Regions from separate parts of the Priestia sp. RMT2NF4 genome, predicted to be linked through region 3. Evidence: riboswitches for the same ligand, from Rfam matches in the RefSeq annotation. Region 3 holds a riboswitch; each other region holds the start of a gene.
What was found. A riboswitch is a leader RNA that binds a small molecule or an ion and turns the genes downstream of it on or off. The one in region 3 is predicted to bind cyclic di-AMP.
Positions count from the first base shown of each region.

Region 1: it holds a riboswitch for cyclic di-AMP, as region 3 does, so the genes downstream of both, ACMX9J_RS10460 (potassium channel family protein) here and ACMX9J_RS11435 (APC family permease) in region 3, are expected to answer to the same signal.
Region 2: it holds a riboswitch for cyclic di-AMP, as region 3 does, so the genes downstream of both, kdpF (K(+)-transporting ATPase subunit F) here and ACMX9J_RS11435 (APC family permease) in region 3, are expected to answer to the same signal.

Region 1 covers NZ_JBLQZO010000002.1:244,118-247,397, forward strand. The annotation lists gene ACMX9J_RS10455 (TrkH family potassium uptake protein) at 1-1,009, opposite strand, end outside; gene ACMX9J_RS10460 (potassium channel family protein) at 1,013-1,672, opposite strand; cyclic di-AMP (ydaO/yuaA leader) riboswitch at 1,797-1,941, opposite strand; gene ACMX9J_RS10465 (hypothetical protein) at 2,057-2,515, opposite strand; gene ACMX9J_RS10470 (Lrp/AsnC family transcriptional regulator) at 2,636-3,091, shown strand.
Region 2 covers NZ_JBLQZO010000001.1:1,218,355-1,221,634, forward strand. The annotation lists gene kdpB (potassium-transporting ATPase subunit KdpB) at 1-106, opposite strand, end outside; gene kdpA (potassium-transporting ATPase subunit KdpA) at 128-1,789, opposite strand; gene kdpF (K(+)-transporting ATPase subunit F) at 1,814-1,900, opposite strand; cyclic di-AMP (ydaO/yuaA leader) riboswitch at 2,192-2,332, opposite strand; gene ACMX9J_RS06225 (hypothetical protein) at 2,348-2,485, opposite strand; cyclic di-AMP (ydaO/yuaA leader) riboswitch at 2,558-2,700, opposite strand; gene ACMX9J_RS06230 (undecaprenyldiphospho-muramoylpentapeptide beta-N-acetylglucosaminyltransferase) at 2,859-3,280, opposite strand, start outside.
Region 3 covers NZ_JBLQZO010000002.1:433,093-436,372, forward strand. The annotation lists gene ACMX9J_RS11430 (cation diffusion facilitator family transporter) at 1-211, opposite strand, end outside; gene ACMX9J_RS11435 (APC family permease) at 321-2,147, opposite strand; cyclic di-AMP (ydaO/yuaA leader) riboswitch at 2,310-2,451, opposite strand; gene ACMX9J_RS11440 (N-acetylmuramoyl-L-alanine amidase) at 2,643-3,280, opposite strand, start outside.

The DNA.
Region 1 (3,280 bases), 190 kb from region 3:
GTCGTCTCTTTAGCAGCACAATATCTTCCCTGCTTCGTAAAAATGCCCATACAGAAAAGACAATCACCACAAACGTCGTGAGTTTGATACCGCCTCCTGTTGACGCACTCCCTGCACCAATGAACATCAATAAAACCATTAAAAACACCGTTGCGTCATGCAAATGAGCTAAATCAATTGTATTAAAGCCAGCGGTTCTTGTTGTTACCGCTTGAAAATAAGAAGCCCATACTTTGTCTCCTAATGATAAATTTCCGAGCGTATGCGAATTGCCGTACTCTAAGAAAAAAATAAAAAGCATGGCAATCACGTTAATGGCGAACGTGCTGATAATCATAATTTTTGAATGCAGCGTTAGTTTTTTATACGATTTTTTCACCCACATATCAGCAAGGACGGTAAACCCTAACCCACCAATAATAAAGAGAAAAGAAATCGTGATGTTAATAATAGGATCTCCTACATACTGAACTAAGTTATCAGACAGTAGTCCGAACCCTGCGTTATTAAAAGCCGAAATCGAATGAAACAAGCTAAAGAACAGCCCCTTAGACCATCCGAATTCCGGAACCCAGCGTATCGCTAAAAAGATCAGTGCAACAAACTCAATTAAAAATGAAAAGATGAACAACCTTTTAACTAGCAGCACAACTCCACCGACGCTCGTCTGATTTAATGCCTGCTGAACGAGCATACGCTCTTTAAATCCAATTTTTTTACCTAGCATCATAAAAATCAGCACGGCAAATGACATAATGCCAAGACCGCCTATTTGAATTAACAGCATAATAATCGTTTGACCGATGACGGTAAAACGCGTACCTGTATCTACGACGGCTAAGCCGGTCACTGTCATAGCGGAAGTAGATGTAAAAAGAGCGTCTACCCACCGGATTGGCTCAGTAGTAGAAAAAGGCATCATTAATAAAAGAGCACCAATAATAATTCCTCCACCAAAAATAGAGAGCAGCAGCTGCGGAGGGGTGAGTTTAATATTTTGTTTTTTCATGAGTTAAACTCCTTCTTCTTCAAAACGGTTCAAATCGCGATTATGTCCGATAACAATCAGCATATCTCCTTGTTCAATTATTTCATGCGCGGTAGGCGAAATCACCATTTCTCCGTCTTTTCGCTGAAAGCCGATAATATTGCAGCCGTACTTGGCACGGATATTCAAATCAAACAGCGTTTTATTATGAAGCTTTTTAGAAGCGACAATTTCGACAATACTATAATCCTTTGATAGTTCAATGTAATCAATGATTTTTTCTGACACCACGTGATGAGCAATACGCTTCGCAATATCGCGCTCAGGGTGAATGACTTTGTCCGCTCCTATTTTCTCCAGCACTTTTTGATGATACATATTCACCGCTTTTACCCATACTTGCTTAACGCCCATATCTTTTAAAAGCATCGTTGCAAGCACGCTTGCTTCGATATCGTCTCCAAACGAAATAAGAGCATGATCAACGTTACGAATGCCTAGCCCTTTTAAGCTAGCTTCATCAATTGCGTTCGCTTGCACGACATATGTAGCTGAGTTGCTATATTTCTTTACTACCTCCTGATTGCGGTCAATAGCGAGCACATCCACATCCAAATTAGCAAACTCTTCAACCAAACTGCCTCCAAAACGACCTAATCCCAATACAGCAAACTGTTTTTTCATAATGTATTTATTCCTTTCTTCAACTGCTGTGTGTTCTCTTAGCTTATACTTTTTCTAAAAAATTACATCTTTTTCTTAAAAAAAGCGCAAAAAAACACAGGAAGGCTCCTGTGTTTTTTCACACTCTTCCCCCTCAAAACGCTTGCGAAGTTAGCTGTCGGGTTCGGGTTTTAAGAGTAACCCTACCTTTTTAAGGATTCACCCCGGAGCACAATATGTGCGTAAATAATGGGTCCTCCGCTCCATAATGGATTAAGCGATTTTTATTCAAATGTCTATGATCTATTTTTTAGAATAATCGATTCGATTCATGATACGTTTCACTTCACGAAAGCTATCTTACTCCTGTGGATTTTGTCTGTCAAGATATTTTTAGGGAAGACATCACTTGCGCTGCAAACTGCAAAAATCATATAAATCTAAACTGACAATCAGTTTGTGAAATTGATCAAACAAATTAATAACAGCCAAAAGCTCTAATAGCTGCTTATCACTGTAAAATTTCTTTAATTGATCCATATCAGCATCGGTCAAATCCCTTGGACGCACTCGGTATACATCTATAAATCGAAACAGCAGTCGATCTTTTTCTTCCAGCTCTTTTTCTCTTAACACTTTTTGATTAAGCGTCTTATCGCCTACATATGACATGCTCATACACGTCTCACAGCCGTTAACACCTGCTAGATAAAGCCTGATTTTTTCCTTAGTCTCTCTTTTTACTATATCACTGTTCCAAAGCTTGTCGTATAGCTCATCATACAACCTTTTTACATGTGGAATTAAATTCAGTGCTTTTTCAAAATTTGTTCCCTCTTCGTTTGTTAACAAAACTCTTGCCATTTTTTACTCACTCCTTTTTAATTATTATAGTAAGAAAAATGGAGATTTCAGATAACAAATAAAACATATTATCTGCTATTACTAATCAAATGAAACATTAATATGAAAGAAGGTTTTCGATTGAAAATTGATGAAATTGATTTATCGATTTTGCAGGCACTGCAGCAAAACAGCCGTCTTTCCTTAAGAGAGCTAGGAAAACAAATTAACCTGTCTCCTCCTTCAGTGGCAGAGCGAGTAAGACAGCTAGAGAGCTTTGGTATTATAAAAGGATATACAATCGATATTGATTATGAAAAGCTGCAGTTGCCCGTCTCGTGTTTTATTGAAGTAACCATGAAAAACGGAGAGCACGAGCGTTTTAAACGATTTATTTCTCAGTATCCCTATGCTTTATTCTGTGAACGCATCGCCGGACAGGCTTGCTTCATTACAAAGCTTCAGCTTCCTCACCTGCACGTACTCGAGCAATTTATTAACGAAATTACACCTTATGCCAAAACGATTTCACACATCGCCCTTTCTCACGTGGAGATGTCTTCTGCATTATTGAGTCATTTAAAAGATGAAAAGTGATTGAAACATACGTTCACCGTACTAACGAAAAGATCCGAACGATTCATCGTTCGGATCTTCTTTCTACTAAACTACTTCTGTCCTAGCCTCTTTTATTCGTCCAAAAGCATAAAAAATAACCCTCCAAAGCTGGAGGGTATAAATTTTCCGAATAATGAAAGTTTTACAACTTCATTTTATCAGGTACCG
Region 2 (3,280 bases), on a different contig from region 3:
GCTTTACTGATTGAATAAAAATCGATGAAGCTTGTTTATCTACAGAACCTTGAATATGACTGTTGCAATCCAATTCAATATTATTTGCAAAATTCCGTTTATTCATTATGATCCTCCGCTTTCTTGATTACAGTGTTAAATACTCAGCAACCGGCCCAAGCACAAGCACTGGGAAAAACGTAAGTGCTCCTACAATAACGGTAGTTCCAATTAAAATGCCGCTAAATAAAGACGTATCCGTTTTAAATGTTCCAGGTGTTTCGGGAACAAGCTGCTTAGATGCTAGTGAGCTCGATACCGCCAGCATCGTAATTAGTCCGAAGTAGCGTCCAATATACATAACAATTCCCGTTGAAATGTTCCAAAACGGCGTTGCATCACCGAGTCCTTCAAAACCGGATCCATTGTTTGCTGCTGACGACGTAAATTCATACAGTGCCTGACTTAACCCGTGAAAGCCTGGATTTGATATACCTTCCATTCCTAAATGAGTGGTAAGTGCTACAGCTGTTCCTCCTAAAATTAGCAGCGGCTGCAGAATAAGCGTCACGGCGATTAGCTTCATTTCTTTTCCTTCAATTTTTTTACCTACGTATTCTGGTGTTCTTCCAACCATTAAACCTGATAAAAATACGGCAATGATGACGTACATCATAACATTCATAAATCCTGCTCCGACACCGCCAAATACGGTATTTAACATCATATTTCCAAGCGTTAATAACCCGGTAAGAGGCGTCAGGGTATCGTGCATGGTGTTGACTGCACCTGTTTCACTTGCTGTCGTCACGATGGCGTAAAGCGTCGACATGCCGACACCAAAACGGACTTCTTTCCCTTCCATATAACCGCTCGCTTCATTTAGATGAAAAGCACCAAGTCTTGGATTGCCTCCCCACTCTGTTACAAACGCTGTGCTTAAAATAACGATAAACAGCATACTCATCGCTACAAACAAGATGCGGCCTTGTTTACGCTGTCCGATCATTTTTCCGTATGTGAAAGGAAGTGCTGTTGGCAATAAAAGCATAAGGACGATTTGTAATACATTGCTCAACGCGTTAGGATTTTCAAATGGATGAGCTGAATTGACACCAAAAAATCCCCCTCCGTTGTTTCCTAGCTCTTTAATTGAAAGAAAAGAAGCAACTGGTCCCCTTGCTATTTGCTGTGTTGCTCCTTCTATTGTATGGGCAGTCACCGTTCCGCTTAACGTTTGAGGGACACCTAAAAACATAAATAAAATGCCTGTTATAAAAGCGATAGGAAGTAAAATACGCGTAATTGACTTTACAAAATCAACAAAAAAGTTTCCCATTTCTTTCCCTGCCAGCCCGCGAATAAAAGCGATTGCTACTGCAAGTGCCGTTGCTGGTGCAGCAAACATCATAAATACAATGGCGGCCATCTGCGAGAAATAGGACAAACCTGATTCGCCGCTGTAGTGCTGCAAGTTCGTATTTGTCATAAAACTAATGGCCGTGTTAAAAGCAAGTGCCGGATCCATTCCTTTGATGTGGCTTGGGTTAAGCAGCAGTACCCCTTGAAACCGGAAGATAAGGTACACCACAAAAATCATAAACGTATTCGCCAAAACAAGAGCAAATGCATATTGCTTCCACGTCTGATTAAGCCCTTTAATTCCTGCTGCTTTAAACATCAACGTTTCTATCTTTCCTATCAAGCTAGTGTTTTTATCGTTTGAAAACACATTCGCTATATAAATACCTACGGGCTTTGCAATAAGCGCTACAAAAACAAGCAGCAGCGCAACTGATAGTAGAAAAATCCCCACTTTTTATTCCTCCGCTTATTAAAATTGTTCTGGATTTAACAGTACATACACTAAATAAATTAAAACGAGAACTGAAATACCTAACAAAATGAACGACACGTTCACTTCTCCTCTCTTTCATCTACTACATGAGACGACCAGCAAATAATTCCGTACATAGCAGCTGTTAATATGACAAGCGTTCCAAGCATGATCATATCCAAGTTGCTCCCTCCTAACTGTTTCCTAACAAAAATGATAGCTTCTAAGTTTAGTGACGGTTTCTTTTCATAAAGCATCACGTCCAAAAAAGCTAACCGTGAGACGTGATGCTGATTTTTCCCACTAAAAAACCGCAGAAGAGAGTTCTCTTCCGCGGTTTAATGCACGACAAATAAGCCGTGATTGACACGAATTTTTTACTCCCAAAACGCTTACGGAGTTAGCTGTCGGATTCGGGTTATGGAAGTAACCCTACTCAGTTAAGAGATTCACCCCTAGTACATACGTACAAAATATTGGGTCCCCCGCTCATAATTGATTAAGCGTATCTTTGTTATTTAATTTTTAGACTTAATAATAGTTTTTACTGCTGCGTTTAAAACTTTGATTAGCTAACGTAGACAAATAGCGGTTTGCTAGATCAAAAGATTGCTGATCGCACATGGCCCGATATTCAATCATTTGAATCATTTGCTTAGATAAATGCATCCTGACGCTCCTTTCACCTATATTTTGAAAGGAGCGTACTATCCGCTGTTATAGAAAACGACCACGATTACACCATCCTCTCTCTTAACGCTTACGAAGTTAGCTGACGGGTTCGGGTCAAGAAAGTAACCCTACTCAATTAAGAGATTCACCCCTGATAATTGGGTCCTCCGCTCTTTCCTTCTCTTTCAGAAAAGACTCAGCGTTTCACAGTGGAACGTTTCATGAGAGTAATCTTACTCCTGTTAAAATTTACTGTCAACAACATTTTTTGAAATTTTAAAAGCTTTATTTTTCTATATTTATTCATTATTTTAAAATAATAATTTCAGAAGAAAAAAGCGTTCTTATCGAGGAGATAAGAACGCTTTTTTTAGCTCATTTTCTCAATTTCATTTACAAGAATTGAAATGGCATCCGTTTTTGTTGCTTCACGCATTGTACGCTTCATCGTACTTGCCTGCTGCTGAAGCTCATTTACTTCACGCAAAAACAGTTCTTTTGTTAACTGCTCTTCTTCTACAACCATACAGTAGCCTTTTTTCTTAAAGGATTGTGCATTTAAAATTTGATCTCCGCGACTCTGTGCTTTTGATAAAGGAATAATCATCATCGGTTTATGAAGAGCTAAAAACTCAAAAATGGCATTGGATCCGCCGCGTGTAATCACATAATCAGTTGCCGCTAGAACATCTGGAAGCTGTTCGTTTACGTATTCTAACTGACGGTAGCCCGACTCTTTTTCAAGGCTTGTATCAATATTGCCTTTTCCGCAAAGGTGTACAATTTGGAATT
Region 3 (3,280 bases):
TGGTCGGAGCTTTTTTGCTTAATGCTGAACCTATAAAAACAAAGAACTGATTTGCTGCGTCTCCTAAGCTGTGCATCGTTTCAGCAAACATCGCTACATTTCCCGTTAAAGCAAAAGCAAGCCCTTTAATAATGGATATAATGGTATTAACTATAGCGGCCATCATGGCCGATTTATTTCCTTTTCGCAATAACTTAATTAATTCACTCATGCAATCCCTCCGTTTGTGCCTTTGATGAGATTCAATTATGGTTAGTGTATGTGAATTTAAAAATTAAAAACCTCCAACATATAAGTTGGAGGTTTTTAGTCATGTTTCATTATTTTTTAAAACGATAAGGTACCGTTGTAACGATTACGTTTTTACGGTAAAGCAAATGTGCTTTTAACAGCAGACTGGACTGATTATGAAGGATGTTTTGCCAGCTTTTTTTCGTGATGAACTGCGGAATAACAACCGTAATAGCCATATTATTTTCCCGGGCTTTTTCTTCAGCCATATCGATGAATCGAAACAGCGGACGCACAAGACTGCGGTATTGAGAGTGAAACGTAACAATACGAATATCAGGCTGCCACTTTTCCCACTTCTCTTCCATTCTCTTTTCGCTTTCTCGGTCAAAAGCAACGTGCACCGCAATAACTGTATCACCAATCGTTCTTGCATAGTTCAATGAATTTTCCACTACCTTTGTCATTCCTGCTACAGGAACAATGACCACACTTCCTTCAAGCTTTCCAATCTTTTCTCCTTGCTTAATACGAAGCTGCTCTCCTACCGCTTCATAATGCGTATGAATGCGATGAAAAATATAAACGATAACCGGTAAGAAAACGAGCACGGACCATACTTGTGAAAACTTCGTTGTAAACAAAATGATTAGCACCGTTAAGGTAATGAGGGCACCAATTAAGTTAATGGTTAGCTTTCCTTGCCAGCCGGCCGGCTTTTCTCTAAGCCATTTGACAATCATGCCTGTTTGAGAAAGCGTAAATGGAATGAACACTCCAACTGCATAAAGAGGAATTAATTGTTCCGTCGCTCCTTTAAAGGCGACAAGTAAGACAATAGAAGCAATTCCAAGGGTCACAATTCCATTTGAATAGCCTAGTCGATCGCCGCGAATTTGAAACATTCTTGGCATGTATTTATCAGACGATAAGTTTACGGCAAGCAAAGGGAAAGCTGAAAAACCCGTATTCGCTGCTAGCACTAAAATCAGAGCTGTGGTGCCTTGAATAAAATAATAAAACCCATTTCGTCCAAATACACTCGATGCAATTTGTGATACAACCGTTTCATCTGCTTTTGGAGAAATGCCAAGCCAATAAGCTAAAAACGTGATGCCAGAAAATAAAACGGCTAAAATACCGCCCATCAGCATTAATGTATGAACAGCATTTTTTGCACCTGGATCTTTAAAGTTAGGCACTGCATTCGAAATAGCTTCTACACCAGTCAATGCCGAACAGCCTGATGAAAAAGCTTTTAATAATAAAAACAAACTAATACCTGGCACCACGGTACCGAGAGATGTATGAAGCTCAGGTGAAACTTGACCTGTCACTATTTTGAAGAAGCCCACCGCTATTAACAAAATAAGAGCAATCACAAATAAATAAACCGGATAAGCTAAGACAGAAGCGGATTCTGTTACACCTCGTAAATTTAAAACCGTAATAAAAATCACCAGCAAACACGCAATTACTACGTTATAGTGATGCAGCGTTGGAAAAGCCGAAGTTAAAGCATCGGTTCCTGCTGAAACACTCACGGCAACTGTTAAAATATAATCTACTAACAGTGATCCCCCAGCGATAAGTCCAGGATTTTCTCCTAAATTGGTTTTCGAAACAATATAAGCTCCTCCGCCTTGCGGATACGCATAAATAATTTGACGATATGAAAGAATTAAAGCCGTCAGCAGCACCAATACCCCAATGGCAATTGGAATCGAATACCAATAGGCAAGCACGCCCACTGTTGCAAGGACAATCAAAATCTGTTCTGTTCCATAAGCCACTGAAGATAAGGCATCTGATGATAAAATAGCCAGCGCTTTAAGCTTACTAAGCTTTTGATCGCCTAACTCTTTTGTTTTGAGCGGCTTTCCAATCAATAATCTCTTGAGAACTGAATAGTTCACGTAATTTCCCTCCGATGATTGCTTAGCTAGTATTCACTGTTCGTTGCTAAGCTCCGTTACAAGTTCATGAATAAGTGATATTATCCCTAAAAAATACCTTTTTATGTTAAAAAAGCGCACAAAAAAAACACTAAGGGTTCTCAGCGTTTTTACACAGCTTAAACCTCCTCTCCAAAACGCTTATGGGGTTAGCTGTCGGATTCGGGCTATGAGAGTAGCCCTACCTTTTAAAAAAGGATTCACCCCAAGTGACAATGCACAAATTTGGGTCCCCCACTTCTGACGAATTAAGCGATAACAGGTCAATATAATTTTCGGTTAAAGAGTATGATTGATAACAAGTTTCTTTCATAACTATCCTTTGTTCTTAGATAATATACTCCCGTACAAATGGTTTGTAAAGCATTATTTTACGTAAACGATAAAATAGTGCTTAAGGCGCTTTTAAGGGGAAAACAAAAGGCCTTCTGCCTGCTTACAGAAGACCTGCTTTCTTTAACTTTTTGCTTTTAAAACGGCTGCTAGCTTGTTTTTCGTTTGAGGACCATAAATGCCATCTACATCATAAGGAAGATACACAAGCTGAAAACGTCTGACTGCATCTTTCGTTTGTACTCCATATATTCCGTCTACTGACCCTACTTTAAAATTAACCGCGTTTAATGCTCTTTGAAGCTGTTTCACTGCTTCTCCAGAATCGCCTTGTTTTAAAATTCCATTTGGAAGTGGATATTGTTCAGAAGGTGGAGTTGGTGACGGTGTTGGAGATGGGTTTGGTGAAGTTCCTGAAGGAATAACAATTGTTTTTCCAACCTTTAGGGTTAAAGGATCAGAAAGCCCTGTATTTGCTTCTTGAAGCGCTTGTACTGTTATTCCGTACTTCTGTGCAATACTGTACAGCGTATCTCCTTGCTTAATTGTATACGTTTTTTCACCTGGTTCAGAAGGTGATGGATTTGGTGTCGGTGTCGGTGTTGGAGATGGCGATGGATTTGGAACTGCACGACGAGGTAAATTTAAATATACGGCAATTCCTTTTGCATACGATTCACCCATGCTTTTTAAAAAAGCTTCATTTTGAAGAAGTGCTGCATCGGCGCTCCTATCAATAAAAGCTATTTCAGTTAGTACTG